3 regions of the Comamonas sp. MYb69 genome follow, and region 2 is predicted to be linked to each of the others. Evidence: predicted binding sites of a transcription regulator. Region 2 holds the regulator's gene; each other region holds the start of a gene.
What was found. Region 2 encodes FNR, which switches genes on or off when oxygen is low (the NO sensors DNR and NnrR bind a similar motif). Its sites were predicted from a motif close to TTGATNNNNATCAA; they were not measured.

Region 1 (6,991 bases), on a different contig from region 2:
ACGAGCCCAGACCGCCCAGGAAATACAGGATCACCAGCGGCGAATCGTAGAGGTTCCAGGGCAGGATCACAAAGCCGAGGATGGCGCTGACGAGGGCCGCGCGGCGGAAGTTGAGCTGGCGCGGCAGCAGGTTGGCCAGGGCCAGCGCGGGGGCGACAAAGTTGGCCATCAGGTTGACGGCGATGGTCAGGATCAGCAGCGACAGGCTGGCGAGCACCAGCAAGGGCTTGTTGGGGATCTTCTCGACGATGTCGGTCGGGCTCAGGATCAGCGTGCCATCGATCGCCAGCTGGCCGCCGGTCAGCACGACGACGATCAGGCCGAAGATCAGCATGTTGATGGGGATACCCCAGAAGTTGCCCTTGACCACGGCGCTGCGCGAGGTGGCACCCCGGGTGAAGTCACAGAAATTGAGCACAAAGGTGCCATAGATAGCGACCCACAGCGAGGCTGCACCCATGATCTGCACCCACATCGCCGCACCTGTGCTGGGCTTGGGCGCCGTCCACTGGATCTTGCCGCCCGAGCTGTACAGCACCCAGCCGGCCAGCGCGATAAAGGTCACCAGAATCACCGGGCCGGCAAAGGCCTCGTACTTGCGGATGCTCTCCATGCCCCAGCAGGCAATCATCGTCTGCACCACCCACAGCAGGCTGAAGCTGATCCAGCCGAGCACCGGCAGGCCCAGCACCTGGTGCGCCAGCAGCGCCTGCAGGCTGGGGAAGAGGGTGATCAACAGCACATCGAGCACCTTGGAGGCCAGGTAGGTCTGGATGCCGAACCAGGCAATCGCGACACCGCCCCGGATCAAGGCCGGGATCTGCGCGCCCCGGGTGCCAAAGCTGATGCGGCTCATCACCGGAAAAGGCACGCCCGTCTTGGGGCCCATGAAGCCCGACAAGGTCAGCAGCACAAACAGCAAGGCGGCGCCCATCATCAGCGCCGTCAGAATCTGCCAGCCGCCCAGGCCCAGCGCAAACAGGCCGATGGCAAAGGCGTAGTTGCCCAGGCTGTGCACATCATTGGCCCAGAGCGTGAACAGGCTGTAGGCACCCCAGGAGCGGCTGTCTTTCTTGGTGGGCGCGAGGTCTTTGTTGTAGAGCGAGGGGCATACGCCGGCGGGCAAGGCACCGGCCGCTGCCGGGCGCTGCTGTGCGGGATTGAAGGCAAAGCCTGCGTTCTGGTCTGCTGCAAGATCGGTCATTGACATCCTTGGATCGGGCGCATCCAGCTGCGCCTTATTTGCGGCCTGGCGGCCGGGTTTGTCTCGTCATGTGCGCGGGTCCATGCATGGCATGTGCAGCACAAAACAGGCCTCAATGGCTATGCGTTGTGTGCACATATGCATACATTAAGTGTATACAAAACACCTGAAAATGAACTAGGGGCAACCCTGGGTGAAGTGCCACACTGTTACTTGGGAGACGCCTTGGCTGCCTCTGTCAGAGGGTGCCAAGGGAGAGCTGCAATACATGAGCTTGCTCATGTTTCGGCTTGTAGCGGCTGGCGTTTTGCTGGGTCCAGGCCGCAACAGCAAGACAGAAATGCGATCCATTCCTAAAGAACTTGGCGCGTTTGGGGCCATGTGCTCCGAAGCGCTGCGCAGCGTTTAGACTGCGGGCTCCCTTGGGGAGTAGCCTGCTTCCGCGCTGGAAGCGTCTGCGTCAACATACTCGGCATTTCGCATGCTGTGGCGCAGACATCCGTTCTTCGGTTGGCGAGACCATCGGCATGCCAGCACGACCTCGGTCGGGCAGTGGTGGCATGCCGTTGTGCTCATGCCCGACTGTCCTAGAAGAACCTCCGATGAACGCTGCTTCCATTTCCCTGTTGGCGCTTGCCATGTCTACCGATGCCTTTGCCGCCGCGATTGGCAAAGGCTCTGCCCTTGTCAAACCCCGTTGGTCCGAGGCACTGCGCACCGGCCTGATCTTTGGTGTTATCGAGGCCATCACGCCGCTGGTGGGCTGGGCGCTGGGCTATGCCGCGGCCGATTATGTGAAGGCCTGGGACCACTGGATTGCTTTTGTGCTGCTCTTGGTGCTGGGCGGCCGCATGGTGCTGGGTGCCTTTCAAAGCGCCGATGAGCCCGAGATGAGCCGGCCCGCGCGCCATGGCTTCTGGCTGCTGGTGGCCACCGGCTTTGCCACCAGCATCGACGCGATGGCGGTAGGCGTGGGCCTGGCATTTCTGGATGTGAACATCACCGTCGTTGCGCTCAGCATCGGCTTTGCCACCTTTGCGATGGTGACCCTGGGCGTGATGGTCGGCCGCGTGCTGGGCAATATCACCGGCCGCTGGGCAGAGGCGGTGGGTGGTGTGGTGCTAATTGCGATTGGCTCGCTGATCCTGTACGAGCACATGGTGGCGGTGTAAAAGCCAAAGCCCTCTGCTGGCATGGCGGAGGGCTTGGCTGCGTTTTGCGCTGTAGGAGCGTTGCTACAGGCAAAACAAAGCCCCGCAGAGCGGGGCTTAAGTGAGAGAGATCAGTGGGCTTGCAATCGCTGCGGGTGCCGGGTTTTTAGGTCTGGCTCAACCGCTTGCAGGCTGCGCTGGTATCAGAAGCGGGCAGGAGCACGCTTACGGTCACGTTCGTCTTCAGGCCAAATAGCAAACACTTCAGTCATTTCAGTCCTTTCACCTTTCTGGTGTAGATGGGTGTACAACGGGCCGCAGGCTGAAGTTGTTGACAAGGTCTGCATAAAGTTTTGTGAACAAGCTCCAACAAAACGTAGAAATCACCGTTTTACGGGGCCTGACACGGCATTGCTTTGTGAAATCGCTATGATTTGCCACCGAATTTAGACAGGGAGTGCGTAATGGCAGGTGCTGGTTTGTTGATGTTGCTCGATGATATTGCGACCTTGCTTGACGATGTGGCGCTGATGACCAAGACGGCTGCGGGCAAGAGCACGGCCATCCTGGACGATGTGGCCACGCAGACCAAGGTGGCGGTGCAAAAGACGGCGGGGGTGCTGGGCGATGACCTGGCGCTGAACGCCGAGCAGGTGACTGGGGTCAAGGCCAACCGGGAGTTGCCGGTGGTCTGGGCGGTGGCCAAGGGATCGCTCAAAAACAAAGTCATCTTGGTGCCGGCAGCGCTTTTGATCAGTGCTTTTGCGCCTTGGTTGATCACGCCGCTGTTGATGCTTGGCGGCGCTTTTCTGTGTTTTGAAGGGGTGGAGAAGGTGCTGAGCCTGTTCCACAAGCCCGGCAAACAGGCGCCCCATGATGCCGTCAAGGAGTCCGAGCAGGCTGCGCAGATGGGCGTGGCGCCATCATCCGTGAAGGCTGCCAGCGAGAAAAACATGGACCCTGTGGCCTATGAAAAAGCCAAGGTGGCGGGTGCGGTGCGTACCGATTTCATTCTGTCTGCAGAAATCATCGCCATCGCGCTGGGCACTGTGGCCAGCAAGCCGCTGTGGGAGCAGTTTGCAGTGCTGGTGGCCGTGGCGCTGGCGATCACCGTGTTTGTCTATGGCCTGGTCGCCGGTATTGTGCGCATGGACGATGTGGGCATGTGGCTGATGCGCAAGACCAGTGCCGCTGCCAAGGCTTTTGGCCGGGGCCTGATTGCGTTTACGCCCTGGCTGATGCGTGGCCTGTCGATTGTCGGAACGGCTGCGATGTTCATGGTGGGCGGCAGCCTGCTGGTGCATGGCATTGGCCCGATCGAGCACTGGTTGGAGAGTACCGTAGCCCCGATGGGTGGCGTGGTGGCACTGCTGGCCCCAACGCTGGTGCATGTGGCTGTTGGTGCAGCCATTGGTGGCCTGGTGGTGCTGGCGGTGGAGGCCTGGCACAAGCTGCGCGGGCACTGATCGCAAGCAGCAGCGCATGGCTGCTGGCCGCGCCCCTCGGGCGCGGCCAGCAAGAAGCAGAAGGCGGCATCGCAACAGCGGGCCGCCTTTTTTCATCGCTTGTTTTGTCTCGTTGATCTGGGTCAGGGCCGTACAGCCCGCTAAAGCAGAAGATGCAGGCATGGACAGCAGAAACTGCTCTGCCGCCTTCAGATACGGCGCTTGGCGCGGGTGGGGGCATGCAGATGCGGCCTGGGTTCAGCTACTTTTCAATCCATGCGAGCAAGATCGCAGCGAGGGCAATGACGATGAAAAAAATGATGTTGGCAGCGGCAGCTGTATGTGCAATGGCGTCGGGCGCGGCGATGGCACAAGAGGCGCAAAGCCCCTGGCAGGTGCGTGTGCGCGCCGTGCATCTGGACAGCGCCAACAAGGACTCCACCGGCCTGGGTCTGTCGATCAATGACAAGACGATTCCCGAAGTGGATGTGACCTATTTCTTCACGCCCAATATCGCGGCCGAGCTGGTGCTGACCTATCCGCAAAAGCACGACCTGCGCTCGGACGGCGCCAAGATCGGCACGCTCAAGCACCTGCCGCCCAGCCTGCTCGCGCAGTACCACTTCACCAATATGGGCGCCTTCAAGCCCTACCTGGGCGCTGGTGTGAACTACACGCGCTTCTCGAACGTGAACTTTGCGCCGGCCGTCGAGGCCGCGCTCGATCCATCGATCAAGAAGAACAGCTTTGGCCCGGCGCTGCAGATCGGCTTTGACTACATGCTGGACAAGCACTGGTCGATCAACGTCGATGTGAAGAAGGTCTACATCAAGACCGATGTGCGCTCGGCCGGCACCAAGGTGGGCACCTTCAAGGTGGATCCTTGGTTGCTGGGTGTCGGTGTGGGCTACCGTTTCTAAAAGGGGTCTACAACCCGCTCCTGGTGGTTCAGGAGCCAAAGAGCACTGTGATTGAGCCGCTTACTGAAAGCGGCTCTTTTTTATGCAAGCGGCTCTTTTTTATGCGCGACGGACCCTCAGACCTGGGCCAGCGCCTGCTCCAGATCGGCCAGCAGGTCATCGACATGCTCGATGCCGACCGAGAGGCGCACCATGCCTTCGCTCACGCCGGCTTTATCCAGCTCTGCGCTGTCCAATTGGCGGTGCGTGGTCGAAGCCGGGTGCGTCGCCAGCGATTTGGCATCGCCAATATTGACCAGGCGGGTGAACAGCTGCAGCGCATCCAGAAAGCGGGCACCGGCAGCGCGCCCTTCGCCATCGGCGGCGTTGAGGCTGAAGGACAGAATGCCCGAGGCACGACCGCCCGACTGCTTTTGCAAGGTGGCATGGTCCGGGTGGTCGGGCAGGCCGGCATAGCGCACCCAGGCCACCTTGGGGTGCTTTTGCAGCGTCTCGGCAATCTTTTGCGTGTTCTCGCAGATGCGGTCCATGCGCAGCGCCAGGGTCTCGATGCCTTGCAGGATCTGGAAGGCGTTCTGCGGCGAAATGGCCGCGCCCATATTGCGCAGCGGCACGACGCGCGCGCGGCCGATATAGGCCGCAGGGCCCAGCGCTTCGGTGTAGACCACGCCGTGGTAGCTCACATCGGGCTCGTTCAAGCGCTTGAAGCGCGCCTTGTGCTCGGCCCAGGGGAACTTGCCGCTATCGACGATGGCACCGCCCACGCTGGTGCCATGGCCGCCCAGGTACTTGGTGAGCGAATGCACGACAATGTCGGCGCCATGCTCGATGGGGCGCAGCAGATAGGGCGAGGGCACGGTGTTGTCCACGATCAGCGGCACGCCATGGCGATGGGCCACATCGGCGAGCGCCCGGATATCGGTCACATTGCCCAGCGGGTTGCCGATGGACTCGATGAACACGGCCTTGGTCTTGTCGTCGATCAAGGCACCAAAGCTGGCCGGGTCGCGCGGATCGGCAAAGCGCACCTCGATGCCTTGCTGCGGAAAGGTATGCGCAAACAGGTTGTAGGTGCCGCCATACAAGGTGCTGGCCGAGACGATGTTGTCGCCCGCTTCGGCCAGGGTCTGGATGGCTGCGGTGATCGCTGCCATGCCCGAGGCCAGCGCCAGCGCGGCAATGCCGCCTTCGAGCGCTGCCACGCGCTTTTCCAGCACATCGGTGGTCGGGTTCATGATGCGGGTGTAGATATTGCCCGGCACCTTCAAATCAAACAGGTCGGCGCCGTGCTGCGCGCTGTCAAAGGCGTAGGCCACCGTCTGGTAGATGGGCACGGCCGCAGCCTTGGTAGTGGGGTCGGGCGAATAGCCTGCGTGAACGGCCAATGTCTCGATGCGCATGGTGTTGGAATCCTTGTTGTTGGCGGAAAGATGCCTGCCCGTTGTAGCAGTTTTGCGCGCCGGGCCAACGATTTTTTGGGTATGAGCTTATGAGGCCGCAGAGGCCTCGTAGCGCCCTCAAATCCAGGTATTGACCGCCAGCCCGCCCAGCACCAGCCAGACAAACAGCACCAGGGCCAGCAGCAAGGGCTTGATGCCCGCAGCCCGCACCGAGCGCACATGGGTAGTGAGGCCCAGGCCGGCCATTGCCATCGTCAGCAGCGCGTTGTCCCACTGCACGCCGATGGCGAGTGCCTGCGCCGGGATGACGCCCAGCGAATGGATGCCCGCGACCGCAACAAAGCCCAAGGCAAACCAGGGAATGGTGATCTGGCGGGCCTGCACGGCGCCGTTGGCGGCGGGCTGCGGGGCCGGTGCATCATTGCCAGGCCGCTTGGCCAGCCACAGCGACAGCGCAATCAGAAACGGGGCCAGCATCATCACCCGCACCATCTTGGCGACCACGGCGGTGTCGGCCGCGCTGCTGCTGATGGCGCCGCCAGCAGCGACCACCTGCGCCACCTCATGCACGGTCGAGCCCACCCAGAGGCCATAGCCGGCCTCGCTCATCTGCAGGCTGGGCGCGAGCCACTGGTAGAGCACGGGGTACAAAAAGGTGCCCACCGTGCCAAAGACCACCACGGTGGCGATGGCGACTGCCACATCATCGGCGCGCGCCTTGGCCACCGGGGCGGTGGCCAGCACGGCCGCTGCGCCGCAGATGGCGCTGCCCGCGCCCACCAGCATGCTGGTGCGGGCATCCAGACCCAGCCAGCGCTGGCCCAGCCACTGCGCCAGCACAAAGGTGCTGCCGAGCATCAGCGCATCGATC
Region 2 (6,991 bases):
GAAGCCATCGGTCTGCGAGCGGTTCAGGCCCAGCGCGTAATCCCAGCCCTCGGCACTGCCGGAGATGCCGGCCTCGGCCGTGAACGTGCCCCGGTTGCCAAAGCCCAGGCCCACATAGGGCTGGGGCACGCCCTCACCTTTCTTGGTGAAGATCTGCACCACGCCGCCCATTGCGTCCGAGCCGTAGACGGCAGCGGCCGGGCCACGCAGCACTTCGATGCGGTCGATCAGCGCCAGCGGAATCGACTGCCAGGAGGCGCCGCCGGTCGATTGCGAATCCATGCGCACGCCGTCGACATAGACGGCGGTAAAGCGTGAATCGGCGCCGCGCATGAACACGCTGGTCGTCGTGCCCGGCCCGCCGTTGCGAGAAATCTGGATGCCCGGCACGCGCGCGAGCACATCGGCCACGCTGCCCGGGCCCTGGCGCTCGATGGTCTGCGCATCGATGATGGACATATCGGCCACCAGGTCGGACAGCGGCTGCTCGATGCGGTTGGCGGTCACCACCATCTCTTGCAGGTTCTTACCCTCTGTTTCCTGGGCGGCTGGAGCCTGCTGCGCCTGAGCTTGCAGCGCCAACAGGGGCAACGCCGATGCGATGGCCAAGGCAAAAAAACGGGGGGTATGGAGGGTGCCCGAGCGGGGCGCAAGCGCGGGACGCGCGCAGCGGCGTGTCGAAAAAGCAGAGGAAAACATGCACTGAGTTGGTGATGAACCACCCCGCGCCAGCCTCCCCGCCGGCAATGGGGAACACGGAAGCCGCGGCAAGGCCTCAGCCGCGCGCCTCCACTATTGTTGGCCGGTATCCGGGCTGGCGATGACACAGCACACGCCTTCCCAAACACTTGTTCAAGGTATTCAGTGGCATAGTGGTGGCTGTGGATGGCGCAAAAGCCAACCATCGCTTACCGTTGCGGGGGCAGCGCAGGTTGCGTAAGGCTTGTAGGGCACAAGCAGCGCTCCTGCTTCCCGTTGAACTGCCCCCATGTGAACCACTGGGGCGAGCACCAACGGGTACAATTTTAGCGTTAAACCCATTGCGCACTTAAGAAGACTGTCTCTCTATGGCCACTACGCCTTCTATGGATCTGATGCTTGAGCGGGTGGAGGCACTGCTGAGCCGTCATGAGGCTTTGCAACGCGCCCACGCCCAATTGCAAGAGCAAGTCACCACCCTGACCCAGGAGCGCGACTCCCTCCAATCGCGCCTGACAGCGGCCCGCGCCCGCGTGGATGCACTGATCGAACGCCTGCCCAAGACCTTTGACCAGGACGAATGATGAAACAGCTGGAAGTACACATCATGCAGCAAAGCTATATGCTGGGCTGCCCCGAAGGCCAGGAAGCACGTCTGCTGGCCGCCGTCAAGCATGTCGATGAGGCCATGAGCGGTATCCGCGACGCGGGCAAGATCCGTGGCCGCGAGCGCATCGCCGTGCTGGCGGCCCTCAATGTCGCCTTTGATCTGCTGGATTTACAGGTGCAAAACAGCCAGCTCAGCCAGACCGCCGACGCGCTGCAGGCGCAAGCCGCGGCCCAGTCTGCCGCGATGGCCGAGGCCCAGGCCCAGCCCGCCACCGGTGACCAGGCCAGCCTGGACTGGGACGAGCCCCGCCTGCAGTCGGTGATGCAGCGGCTGGACGCGGCGCTGGCGCCCGCCCCTGCCAAGGCCGCCGAAACCCTGGACACCAGCGCCTGAGGCTGGGCGGCAAGCAGGCGCCAACACCAGATTGCGGCGCCATGCAATGCCTCCTGCCAAAATATCAGCTTGGCGCTTTCTCAATCTAGCTAGCCAGCTATCTTTTTTGACCAATCCAGGCACATTGACATGCAGTTTTGGTGGGTGCAGCAGGCGCGAGCGATTACAATGGAGGCGTTCGCAGCCCTGCTGGACTTTATAGTTCCTTGAACCAATGCTCTACGAGCACGGGCTTGGTACATCACCTATTGAGCGTGATCGTCTCGCGTCAGATGAACCCAACGATAGGTTGCCCTTGCCCACCTGAACCCCCGGTTCAGGATGACGGTCCAGTGGATCCGCTGCGAACACCTGATTTTTTCGGGCAGGCTGCCCAACCTGTCTTCTCCTCTCCGCGACAGCGGGGTTTCAGGCCACCTGTTTCAGGTGGCCTTTTTACTGCGCGCCATGACTGATCCTCTTGTTTTGCTGCCGCTGTCGTTTCTGGACCTGATCGGCGGATTTCTGGCGGGCCTGCTGGGCATTGGCGGCGGCATGGTGCTGGTGCCCTTCATCACCTACATCCTGGGCAGCCAGGGGGTGGCGCCCGAGCTGGCGATCAAGATGGCGATTGCCACCTCGATGGCGACCATCGTCTTCACCTCGATGTCCAGCGTGCGCGCCCACCACCAGCATGGCGCCGTGCGCTGGGACCTTGTCAAACGCCTGGCCCCCGGCATTGTGCTGGGCGGCCTGCTGGCCAGCCTGGGCATTTTTGCGGTGCTCAAGGGCAGTTACCTGGGTTTGTTTTTTGGCCTGTTCATTGGTTACTCGGCACTGCGCATGTTCCGCAAGCCCAACAGCAAGGCCATGCGCGCCATGCCGGGCACGGCCGGCCAGGTGGCCGCTGGCGGCGTGATCGGCTGCCTCTCGGGCCTGGTGGGCGCCGGTGGCGCCTTTATCAGCGTGCCTTTTATGACCTGGTGCAGCGTGCCGATGCACAACGCGGTCGCCACCAGCTCGGCGCTGGGTTTTCCAATTGCGGTCACCAATGTCATCGGCTTCATGGTGGCCGGCCTGCACCTGCAGGGGCTGCCGCCGCATTCGCTGGGCTATATCTGGCTGCCCGGCCTGGCCGCCATTGCCACCTGCAGCGTGCTGACGGCGCCGCTGGGCGCCCGTGCCGCGCACCGCCTGCCGGTGGGCCAGCTCAAGAAGATCTTTGGCGGCATCTTGCTGTGTCTGGCCGCGTACATGCTCTACAAGAGCCTGGCGGCCTGGCAGGGCTGAGACCTGCCACAGCGGGCTAGATAATCCGCGAGAAGCGCGCCCGGTTGCGGTCGGCCTGCAGGTTCTTGTCGAACACCATGGCCACGCCGCGCACAAAGTACCAGCCCAGCTCGGTCACATTGATCGCCTCGTCGCTCAGCTGCACCAGGCCCTGGTCCTGCAGCTCGCGCAGCTGGGCCAGCTCGGCGGCAAAGTACTGGGCAAAATCAATCAGCCAGGCCTGCTCCAGCGACTCAATCGCCAGACTCCCCTGGCACATCAGGCCCATGATCACCGCGCGGCGCAGCAGGTCATCGCGCGTCAATGCCAGGCCCCGCACCACGGGGATCTGACCCTGGTCGATCAGGTCGTAGTACTCCTCCAGGGTCTTGGCATTTTGGCTGTAGGTCGCGCCAATGCGGCCGATGGCCGACACGCCCAGCGCCAGCAGATCGCAATCGGGCTGGGTGCTGTAGCCCTGAAAGTTGCGGTGCAGGCGCCCTTGGCGCTTGGCCACCGCCAAGGCATCGTCGGGCAAGGCGAAATGGTCCATGCCCACATACACATAACCGGCGCCTTCCAGCGCGGCCAGGGCCTGGGCCAGCATGGCGAGCTTGTCGGCCGGGCTGGGCAGGTCCTGCGCCTGGATGCGGCGCTGGGGCTTGAAGCGCTCGGGCAGGTGCGCATAGGCATAGAGCGCAATGCGGTCGGGCCGCAGCGCATTGACCTGCTCCATCGTGCGCACAAAGCTGGCCGGGCTTTGTTGGGGCAAACCATAGATCAGATCGATATTGATAGATTCAAAGCCGATCTCACGCGCCTGCTCGACCAAGGCAAACACCTGGTCAGCGGGCTGCTCACGGTGCACAGCCTTTTGCACCAGTGGGTCAAAATCCTGCACGCCAAAGCTCAGCCGGTTAAAGCCCAGCTGGTAGAGATGCTGCAGGCGCTCGCGGCTCACGGTGCGCGGGTCCACCTCGATCGAGTACTCGCCACCGGGCTGCAGATGAAAACGCTGCTTGACCATGTCCATCAGGCGGCTGAGGCCGGCATCGGTCAAAAACGTGGGTGAGCCCCCACCCAGGTGCAGCTGGCTGATGGTGGGACGGGCGCTGACGTGGGCCAGTTGCAGGTCCAGCTCTCGCTCGAGGTAGTCCAGGTACTCGTCGGCCCGCTCGGCATGCTTGGTGATGATCTTGTTGCAGGCGCAGTAGTAGCACAGCGAGGCGCAGAACGGCACATGCACATACAAGGACAGCGGAGCGAGCCTGCCAGCCAGGCCGGTGCCGCGTTGCGCCAGCGCCTGCTTGTACTCATTCGCAGCAAAGGCTTCAACAAATCGGTCTGCGGTAGGATACGAGGTGTAACGGGGGCCGGGAACATCAAAACGGCGCAGCAGGTCGGGGGTCAGGGAAATCATGTGGCTTCTTCCTAGCGGACCCCCAATGTGCCCCAAGCTCTGCCACGCGTCCTTGATGTACATCAAGAACCCATTTGGCGCCTGCACGCACAATAGGCGCATACGAGGAACGCCGTTCCTACATGAATATTTGTTCACGGGTATTGATACATGACATCCAACTCCATCAAAGTGGTGTGCTCCAACTGCAATTTGCGCGAGCTGTGCATGCCCGTGGGACTGTCGGCCGAACAAATGGAGCGCATCGACGAGATCGTCGCCACGCGCCGCAAGATCAAGCGCGGCAGCGCGCTGTTCCGCAACGGTGAGACCTTCACCTCCCTCTATGCGATTCGCACCGGCTTTTTCAAGACCAGCATCGCCACCGAAGACGGGCGCGACCAGGTCACCGGCTTTCAGATGGCGGGTGAGATCATCGGGCTTGACGGCATCGTCAACGACCGCCATTCCTGCGACGCGATCGCGCTGGAAGACGCCGAAGTCTGCGTGATGCCCTACTCCTCGCTCGAAGACCTGTCGCGCGAAGTGACCGCCTTGCAGCACCATGTGCACAAGGTCATGAGCCGCGAGATCGTGCGCGAGCATGGCGTCATGCTGCTGCTGGGCAGCATGCGCGCCGAAGAGCGCCTGGCCGCCTTCTTGCTGAACCTGGTGCAGCGCCTGCATGCCCGGGGCTTTTCGCAGCATGAGCTGATCCTGCGCATGACACGCGAGGAAATCGGCAGCTACCTGGGCCTCAAGCTCGAGACCGTCAGCCGCACCTTCTCCAAGTTTGCCGAGGAGAACATCATCGAGGTCAAGCAGCGCCATGTGCGCATTCTGGACACCGACAAGCTCCAGGGCCTGATCAACACCCAGGCCTGCTCGGCCTAAGCTAAGCAGCTATTCCAAGTCGCCGCGTCAGCGGATACAAACGCGGTCTGATCCGACATCCGCTCAAGCCGCAAGCGGCGATGCTCTGTGTTGAATCCACGGCAAGGCTGGCCCCTGGTCGCCCTGCCCTACGTCTGACCTGAAAGGAGCCTGCCATGTACCAACATATCCTGCTTGCCACCGATGGCTCTGAGCTGTCCGAGAAGGCCGTGCGCCACGCCCTCGCGCTGGCCAAGCTGAGCCACGCCACGGTCACCGCCGTCAACATCTCGCCCAACTACCCGCGCAGCTACTTCGAGGGCAGCACCATGCAAAACCCCGATGACATTGCGCGCATCGAGGACGGCTGGGAACGCGCCGCCCAGGGCATTGTCGACAAGGTGGTGGCCGAAGGCGCTGCCACCGGCGTGCCCATCAAGACCCTGGTGATCAAGTCCGACATGATTGCCGAGGCGCTGCTGGAGACGGCGAAAAAGGAAAACTGCGACCTGATCGTCATGGCATCGCACGGCTACCGGGGCTTGAAGCGCCTGCTGCTGGGCAGCGAAACCCAGCATGTGCTGACCCATGCGACGATACCGGTGCTGGTGCTGCGCTGATCGCCACCTAAGCGCATCCGCCCAATAGCAAACCCTCGCCTGCGGCAGCTTCTTGGCTGCCACAGCGCGAGGGTTTTGTCATGGCGGCGCAGGCCGCCATCATGGGCGCATCAGCCCTTGAACAGGCCCTGGTACTGGTCGCGCAGCAGGTTCTTTTGCACCTTGCCCATGGTGTTGCGTGGCAGCTCGCCCACGACAAAGCAGCGCTTGGGAATCTTGAAGTTGGCCAGCTGCTTTTTCAAAGTCGCAATGATGCCCTCGGCATCGAGCTGCTGGCCCGCCTTGGCAATGACCACGGCCACACCCACTTCGCCAAAATCGGGGTGTGGCACGCCGACCAGCGCGCTTTCGGCCACGCCCGGCAGTTCGTTGATGAAGCCCTCGATCTCGGCCGGGTAGACGTTGTAGCCGCCGGAGATGATCAGGTCCTTGCTGCGGCCGACGATGGTCACATAGCCACGCGCATCAATCTTGCCCACGTCACCGGTCTTGAACCAGCCGTCGGCCGTGAACTCCTGCGCGGTCTTCTCGGGCATGCGCCAGTAGCCGCTGAACACATTGGGGCCTTGCACCTGGATATGACCGATCTCGTCGGCGCCCAGCGCCTGGCCGTCATCGCCCTGCACCCGCACGCCCACACCCGGCAGCGCAAAGCCCACCGTGCCGCCCCGGCGCTCATCCTGGCCGCCATGGCGGGCATCGGCCTGGTAGGGGTTGGAGACCAACATGATGGTCTCGCTCATGCCATAGCGCTCCAAAATCGTGTGGCCGGTACGGGTCTGCCAGTCGCGGAAGGTCTCGATCAGCAACGGCGCCGAGCCGGAGATGAACAAACGCATGTGCTGGGCCGCCGCCTTGGTCAGGCCCGGCTCGGCCAGCAGGCGCACATACAGGGTCGGCACGCCCATGAAGACGGTCGCCCGTGCCATCGCGGCAATCACCGCCTTGGGCTCGAACTTGGCAAACCAGACCATCTTGCTGCCATTGAGCAAGGCCGCATGGATCGCGACAAACAGGCCATGCACATGGAAGATCGGCAGCGCATGGATCAGCACATCGCCCTTTTTCCAGCCCCAGTAGTCCTTGAGCATCACTGCATTGCTCAGCAAGTTGCCGTGGCTGAGCATCGCACCCTTGCTGCGCCCGGTG
Region 3 (6,991 bases), on a different contig from region 2:
AGGCCTACCGCCATGCCGATGGCTCGGTCTGGACCTTCCGCCCGCAGGCCAATGCCGAGCGCCTGCAGCGCTCCGCCCGCCGCCTGGCGCTGCCTGAGCTGCCGGTCGATATTTTTGTGGAATCCCTCAAGCAGATCATCGCGGTGGACAAGGACTGGGTGCCCAGCGGCAACGAAGCGAGCCTCTACCTGCGCCCCTTCATGATCGGTGACGAAGTCTTCCTGGGCGTGCGCAGCGCCCACAAGGCCACCTACTACGTGATCGCCTGCCCCGCCGGCCCCTACTTTGCCAAGGGCGTGGCGCCCGTGGCGATCTGGCTGTCCACCGACTATGCCCGCGCGGCCAAGGGTGGCACGGGTGCCGCCAAGTGCGGCGGCAATTATGCCGCTTCGCTGCTGCCCCAGCAGCAAGCGCAGGACAACGGCTGCTCGCAGGTGCTGTTCCTCGATCCTGCCGAAGGCAAGTACCTCGAAGAGCTGGGCGGCATGAATGTGTTCCTGGTCTACGGCAAGCAAAACAAGCTGGTCACCCCTGCGCTGTCGGGCAGCATTCTGGAAGGCATCACGCGCGACTCGCTGCTGCAGCTGGCACGCGACCGTGGCATGGTGGTCGAAGAGCGCAAGATCGCTGTGGACGAGTGGAAGCAGGGCGTGGCCTCCGGTGACATCACCGAAGTGTTTGCCTGCGGCACCGCTGCCGTCATCACCCCCATCGGCCAGCTCAAGGGCGAAGGCTTCTCGGTGGGCGACCTGTCGGCCCCCGCTGGCGAAGTCACGATGGCCCTGCGCAAGGAACTGACCGACATCCAGTACGGCCGCGCCCCTGACCGCCACGGCTGGCTGGTGCGCCTGGACGCCTGATCCGTCCGCAATAAACGCTAAAAGGGCTGCACACTGTGCGGCCCTTTTTCATGGCGTTGTCCGTTGCCGTTCAGGCGGCGACTGCGGCCCGGCGCTTGGCTTCGCTTTCATAGCCGTAGAAGCCAAACTGCATCTCTGGCATGCGGCCACTCACCAGCTCGGCCATGGCCTTGCCGCTGCCGGCGCCATGGGTCCAGCCCAAGGTGCCGTGGCCGGCATTGATCCAGAGCTTGCTGATCTTGGTGCGGCCAATGAACGGGATATTGGTGGGGGTGGCGGGGCGCAGGCCGGTCCAGAACTGCGGGTTGCCGCCCTGCTCGGGCAGGCGGGTGTCGCAGACGCCGGGCATCAGCTCCTCGATGCGGCGCGCCAACATATGGCAGCGGGCCTTGGCCAGCGGGCTGTCCAGCGAGCTGTCAAAACCGTTGAGCTCGATCGTGCCGGCCACGCGCAGCTGGTTGCCCAGGCGGCTCATCGCCAGCTTGTTGCCATCGTCGATGCAGCTGACAAAGGGCGCGGCCTCGGGCTTCAAGATCGGCAAGGTGGCGCTGTAGCCCTTGCCGGGGTAGATGGCGACATTCAGGCCCACGGTGCGCAGCAGCGGCGCGGTGTAGCTGCCGCAGGCGACGATGACGGCATCGCCCTGCAAGGTGCGTGGGCTGCTGTCGGCGCCCGCTGCGGTGGCACGCACGGTGACCGAATCGATCGCGCCGCCGGCCACATTCAACCGCTCGACCCGGTGGTTGTAGAGAAACTGCACACCGCCCTGTGCGCAGAGCTGGGCGAGCTTTTGCGTGAACACGCGCGCATCGCCGCTCTCGTCGCTCTCGGTAAAGGTGCCACCCTTGATATGCGCGGCATAGGGCTTGAAGGCGGGCTCGATCTTCAAAAACTCTTCGGTGCTGACCATGCGGCGGTTCACCCCGTACTGGCGCATCAGGTCGACGGCCATCTGCGCATCCTGCACCGCTTCGTAGCTGGTGAAGAAGTGGGCGATGCCGCGCTCGAGCCGGTTGAACTGGATGCCGGTCTGCGCCACCACGGCCTTCAAGGCGTTGTGGCTATAGGCACCCAGCGCAACGATCTGCTGCACATTGCGGGCAAAGGAGCGGTCATTGCACTCGGCCAGAAACTGGGTGAGCCAGCGCCATTGCTGCGGATCGGCATGCGGGCGCAGCAGCAGCGGGGCCTCCTTGTCGAACATCCACTTGAGCGCCTTGAGCGGGGCATGCTTGTTGGCCCAGGGCTCGCAGTAGCTCACCGAGATCTGCGCGGCATTGGCATAGCTGGTCTCCAGCGCCGCGTCCGGTTGGCGATCCACGACGGTGACGTCATGGCCGAGTTGCAGCAAATGCCAGGCAGTGCTGGTGCCGATGATGCCGGCGCCGAGGATGATGACTTTCATGCCTCTCAGTGTCTGGCATCTTGGCTGCAACATAAAGTGCAATTAAACTTCTTCAAGATTCATCAGTTCTTCTAATACTGGAGCCCCATGAGCAACCTGGACCCGGTCGCGCTGGAATGCCTGGCCGCCGTGATTGAAGAAGGCGGTTTCGAGAAGGCCGCGCTGCGCCTGAATGTGACGCAATCGGCCGTCTCGCAGCGGCTGCGCGCGCTGGAGGCGCAGATCGGCTCGGTGCTGGTGGTGCGCAGCCGCCCGCTGCGGCCCACCGCTGCCGGCCAGCTGCTGCTCAAGCACACCCAGCAGCTGCGGCTGCTGCGCACCGACCTGGAGCAGGAGCTGCACAGCCTGCTGCCCCACGCCATGGGCCGCAGCGCGCATGACGAGGCCATCTCGATTGCCATCAATGCCGACAGCATTGCCACCTGGGCGCTCGATGCGCTGCAGGACATTGCGCTGCAGCAGCTGCCGCTGGAGATCATCACCGACGACCAGGACCACACCTTGGAGCTGCTGCGCACCGGCGAGGTGCTCGGCTGCGTCACCACCATGCCGCAGGCGCTGCGCGGCTGCCGCGTGACCGCGCTGGGCGCGATGCACTACATCGCCGTGGCAGCGCCCAGTTTTGCCCAGCAGCATGTGCCGCAAGGAATCAACCGCAGCAACTTCAAGCACCTGCCGTTTTTGAGCTACAACCGCAAGGACGACATGCAGCGCGTGTTTGTCGCCCGCGCGATGGGCCTCAAGACCGTTGGCCTGCACCAGCTCTATGTGCCCAATTCCGAAGCCCAGGTGCGCGCCGTGGCCGCCGGCTGGGGCGTGGGCGTGGTGCCCGAGCTGCTGGCCCGCCCTTATCTCGCCGATGGCCGCCTGGTCAATGTGGCCGAGGCCCAGGTGCTGCGCGTGGACCTGTACTGGCACTGCTGGAACCTGCAGTCGGCCTTGCTGGGCGCCCTGAGCGATGCGATGGTGCACAGCGCCAAGAGCAGCCTGGCGCCGCCGACTGCCGCCGCGCGCGCCACCGTCAAGGCATAAAAAAACTGCCTGCACCCCAGGGGGATGCAAGCAGTTTCCGGATGTCCACAGGCATTCATCGCACCGGTGGTTCCATCCCTCCCTCATCAGTGAAATCCATTGCTTGTGCAGTATCCACGCCAAGTATTGCTATATGGTGAATAGCAAATGACAGACGCATGATCTGATCCATTTACCGAATCAGCAATACCGGCAGCTTGCTCTCGGCCAGCACCTGGGTCGCCACCGAGCCCAGCACCAGCTTGGCCAGTGCGCCATGGCCCCGGGTGCCCATGATCAGCAGGTCATAGCCGCCCTTATCGGCCGTCTCGGCAATGGTCTGCGAGATCGGGCCGACAGCAGTCTCGGCCACGGCCTTGACCTGGTGGGCGGCCAGAAACTCCTGCACCGGCACCAGCACCTTCTGCGCCTCCTCGCTGTGGTAGTCATCCACCAGCGCCTTGCCCAAGGCCTTGGCAGCCCGGGGCGGCAGCAAGGGCTGCACCGTGAGCACCGTGTAATGGTGGTTGGGCGTCAGCCACTCTGCGTGCGCTGCCAGGTAATCGAGCATCTTCTGGGTGTAGGGGCTGCCATCAACGGCCAACAAAATACGCATGCCTTGACTCCTTCAAAAAGGGGTGAGGGACCCAACACCGGTGGCGCCACCAACGCTGGACTGTGGCCTGGCAAACCCGCGCTCCATCAGCGAGAACGCGCTTTACAGGCTAAATCATGTGTATCAGCTTATAGATTTACCGTCAAACGGGCATTGATGTGCATCAGGTGCGGCGATAAATTTAGGTAAAAACCCTTGGATTTGATCGAAGATGCTAAGCACGCCTCAGAGAAGAACTGTCGACCGTAAACATTTTGCTGCTGAAATGCGCCTCAATAACTGTTTTAGGGACACGGTATGCAAAATGGAGATGAATACGCGGGATATAAGCGGCCGTTCAAGACATGGCGGCGCCGCAGAGGCTAGTCAGCGCCAAGCACACAACCTTACCGTACCCATGTTGTGGAGCCGCGCGAGAAGTAGTGGCGCGCTAAGCAGTCCCTGAGAACCTGTCGCTTTACACCGCCACCAAGCAATGCGGATTGAAGCTTTCCTGCTCGCCCTTGCGCGCATAGCCCAGCGGGTTGGCCACAACTCGGCATTGCCAGGGGCGGCCATCGCTGTGCTGGCCTTTGGCCAGGTAGTCGCTGGGCGCATGCAGATGGCCGTGGATCCAGAGGTCGGCATAGGGCAGCAGGTCATCGAGCACATTGCAAAAGCCGGCGGTGCCCGGGGTCAGCCCATAGCGCGGATCGGCGCTGCGCAGGCTGGGCGCAAAGTGGGTGATGACGACGGTCTTGCCATCAAAGGGCTCGGCCAGTGCGGCGCGCAGCCATTCCTGGCAGCGCAGCGCTTCGTCGCGCATCTCGGCGGCCAGAAAGGGCTGGCCATTGCGCTCGGTCTGGGCCTTGGTCAGGTAGAAGTTGGCGGCCTTGAAAGCCTTCTCGCGCTGCTTCATCAGCGCACCCAACTCGGTCACGCCGTTGTGCAGCGCAATGGCGTCGTAGTCGGACCAGAGGGTGGTGCCAATAAAGCGCACGCCGTCGATGGCCAGGGTGTCGCAGTCGAGCATGGTGATGCCCAGCTTTTCGCAGCTGGCACGCAGGCGCAGCCGGGCGGTATCGAAATCCTGGTTGTCGAACTCATGGTTGCCGGGCACCAGGATCACCGGTTCGGGCCAATGGCCGCCGGCCTGTTGCGGGCTGAACTGGGTGAGGCCAAAATCGGCATCGTCCAGCATCGAGCCATTCTGGTAGGAGCCAATGTCGCCGGCCAGCACCAGCAACTGTGCGCCGGGCGCAGGCTGGGCACGGAAATGGGGGTGGGTCTCCAGATGCAGGTCGGACAGAATTTGCAGGTGCATGGTCGCCAAGCCTACCATGGGCTTTGGCGCCTTGCAGCCCCGCTACATCGGTAATTCCAGGTCAGGAAAAGCCGCCCGGGCCGAGCGCTCCAGCGCGTGCAGCATCCATTCCAGCGCCGAGGGCGGAATATGCCCGCTGCGGCTGCGCCAGAGCGCATCCACATGCACGGCCTCCACGCGCAGCGGCAGCGGCTGGAAGGCCAGCAGATCGGCGATGCCGGTGGCAGGCACAAAGTGGCGCGGCAGGACGGTCAGCAGATCGGTGCGCGCCACCACGCGGGCGGCGGTGAAGTACTGGTTCACCGTCAGCACCACCCGGCGTTTGCGGCCGATCGATGCCAGCGCCTCGTCCAGAAAGCCAAAGGGCTGGCCGGAAAAGCTCACCAGCATATGGCGCGCATCGCAGTAGCGCTCCAAAGTAAGCAAGCCCTCACTCAGAGGGTGATCCTTGCGCATCACGCAGAGGTATTCGCCGTCATAGAGGCGCCGGCTCTCGAAATCCACCAGGTCCCCCGACTGGGCGCGGGCCGTCATCTCCGCGAGCACAAAGGGGAAATAGCCCACGGCCAGGTCGGCGGTCTCGGCTTCCAGCTCCTCGCGCGGATCCCGGGTAGTGAGTGGTTGCACATGCACAGAGACGCCTGGTGCCTCGGTCTCCAGAATATGCATCAGGCTGGGCAGCAAGGTGGCGGCGGTAGCATCGGCCATCGCCACGACAAAGGCCTGGGTCGCATGGGCGGGGTCAAAGCGCTCCGGCGCAAAGCTGGCCTGCAGGCGCGCCAGCGATTCGCGCACCACCGGCCACAGCGCATTGGCCAGCGGCGTGGGCTCCACGCCCTGGCCACTGCGCACCAACAGCTCGTCATGCAGCGCCTCGCGCAGGCGCCGCATCGCATTGCTGACCGCCGGCTGGGTGATGGCCAGCTTGTCGGCCGCCCGGGTCAGGCTGCGCTCATTCATCACCTCGTCGAATACACGCAAGAGGTTCAGGTCCAGGTGCCGAAATTGGTGGGGCAGCATTTTCAATCCTTTGCAACGCTGGGCGAACCGCAATACATCACTGGCATGAATGATACAGATTCAAAAGATAAATTTGAGAACGTCTAGGGTAAACCCTATACTTCGTTCATCGCTTCAAAGAAGCATTAATACCAAAGACATCCATCATGACCAACAGTTTTGTACACACTGACATGGCTACCGAACACACGGGCGTTCTGCGTGTGGAACGTGCTGCTGAACATCTCAAGACCACCTTCGGCACCAAGGGCGTTGGCGCATCGCTGATGCTGGCCGCGCTGGTCGCTGCCGTGCTGGTGGTTGCTACCCGCCTGGTGGACTCCGTCGCTGGCGGTAGCCACTGGATCGCTGGCTGGGCCCTGCTGTGGGCTGTCGCCTTTGTCGCCATCGCCCTGCTGGCCGCCCCTGCCCGCAACCTGAGCAGCAGCCTGCGCGCCGCCCGCCGCAGCTGGGACGAAGGCCACCGCCGCGCCCTGGAAGACGACAAGACCTGGCAAGTGGCCCTGCAAGACAGCCGCGTGATGGCTGACCTGAACCGCGCCATGAGCGACGCAGCGGTTTCGTTCTACCACAAGAACTACTGATCAACGCCGGGGTTCCTCCAGAGCCCCAGCGCCGGCAGCCACGATCTGCCTTTTCAAGAGCCACGGCATGCCGTGGCTTTTTTGTTGCTGGTGGCTGCATCTCATCCAAAGTGGATCAGCGGTTTGGGATTGCGGAACACCTCCGCCTGCGCAAGCCGCAGGTGCTAGGAAAACGCTTGGCAAGCACTTTCC

Region 1: a site for FNR is predicted at 3,934-3,947, ahead of WH303_RS07080 (OmpW/AlkL family protein). Genes of this name have one in related genera too.
Region 3: a site for FNR is predicted at 4,046-4,059, ahead of WH303_RS02480 (universal stress protein). Genes of this name have one in related genera too.

Annotation. Positions count from the first base shown of each region.
Region 1 covers NZ_JBBGZG010000004.1:161,347-168,337, forward strand. Annotated here, with positions in the region: gene WH303_RS07065 (NCS1 family nucleobase:cation symporter-1) at 1-1,204, opposite strand, end outside; yybP-ykoY riboswitch at 1,622-1,787, shown strand; gene mntP (manganese efflux pump MntP) at 1,807-2,376, shown strand; gene WH303_RS07075 (DUF808 domain-containing protein) at 2,820-3,821, shown strand; gene WH303_RS07080 (OmpW/AlkL family protein) at 4,109-4,720, shown strand; gene WH303_RS07085 (O-acetylhomoserine aminocarboxypropyltransferase/cysteine synthase family protein) at 4,837-6,120, opposite strand; gene WH303_RS07090 (YeiH family protein) at 6,238-6,991, opposite strand, start outside.
Region 2 covers NZ_JBBGZG010000016.1:29,352-36,342, reverse strand. Annotated here, with positions in the region: gene WH303_RS19785 (TonB-dependent receptor domain-containing protein) at 1-699, opposite strand, end outside; cobalamin riboswitch at 784-1,028, opposite strand; gene WH303_RS19780 (hypothetical protein) at 1,068-1,283, shown strand; gene WH303_RS19775 (cell division protein ZapA) at 1,283-1,702, shown strand; gene WH303_RS19770 (sulfite exporter TauE/SafE family protein) at 2,150-2,971, shown strand; gene hemN (oxygen-independent coproporphyrinogen III oxidase) at 2,988-4,370, opposite strand; gene fnr (fumarate/nitrate reduction transcriptional regulator Fnr) at 4,521-5,243, shown strand; gene WH303_RS19755 (universal stress protein) at 5,399-5,842, shown strand; gene WH303_RS19750 (malonate--CoA ligase) at 5,953-6,991, opposite strand, start outside.
Region 3 covers NZ_JBBGZG010000002.1:60,888-67,878, forward strand. Annotated here, with positions in the region: gene WH303_RS02465 (branched-chain amino acid aminotransferase) at 1-860, shown strand, start outside; gene WH303_RS02470 (D-amino acid dehydrogenase) at 931-2,265, opposite strand; gene WH303_RS02475 (LysR family transcriptional regulator ArgP) at 2,353-3,297, shown strand; gene WH303_RS02480 (universal stress protein) at 3,470-3,892, opposite strand; gene WH303_RS02485 (metallophosphoesterase) at 4,350-5,195, opposite strand; gene WH303_RS02490 (LysR family transcriptional regulator) at 5,238-6,215, opposite strand; gene WH303_RS02495 (hypothetical protein) at 6,389-6,799, shown strand.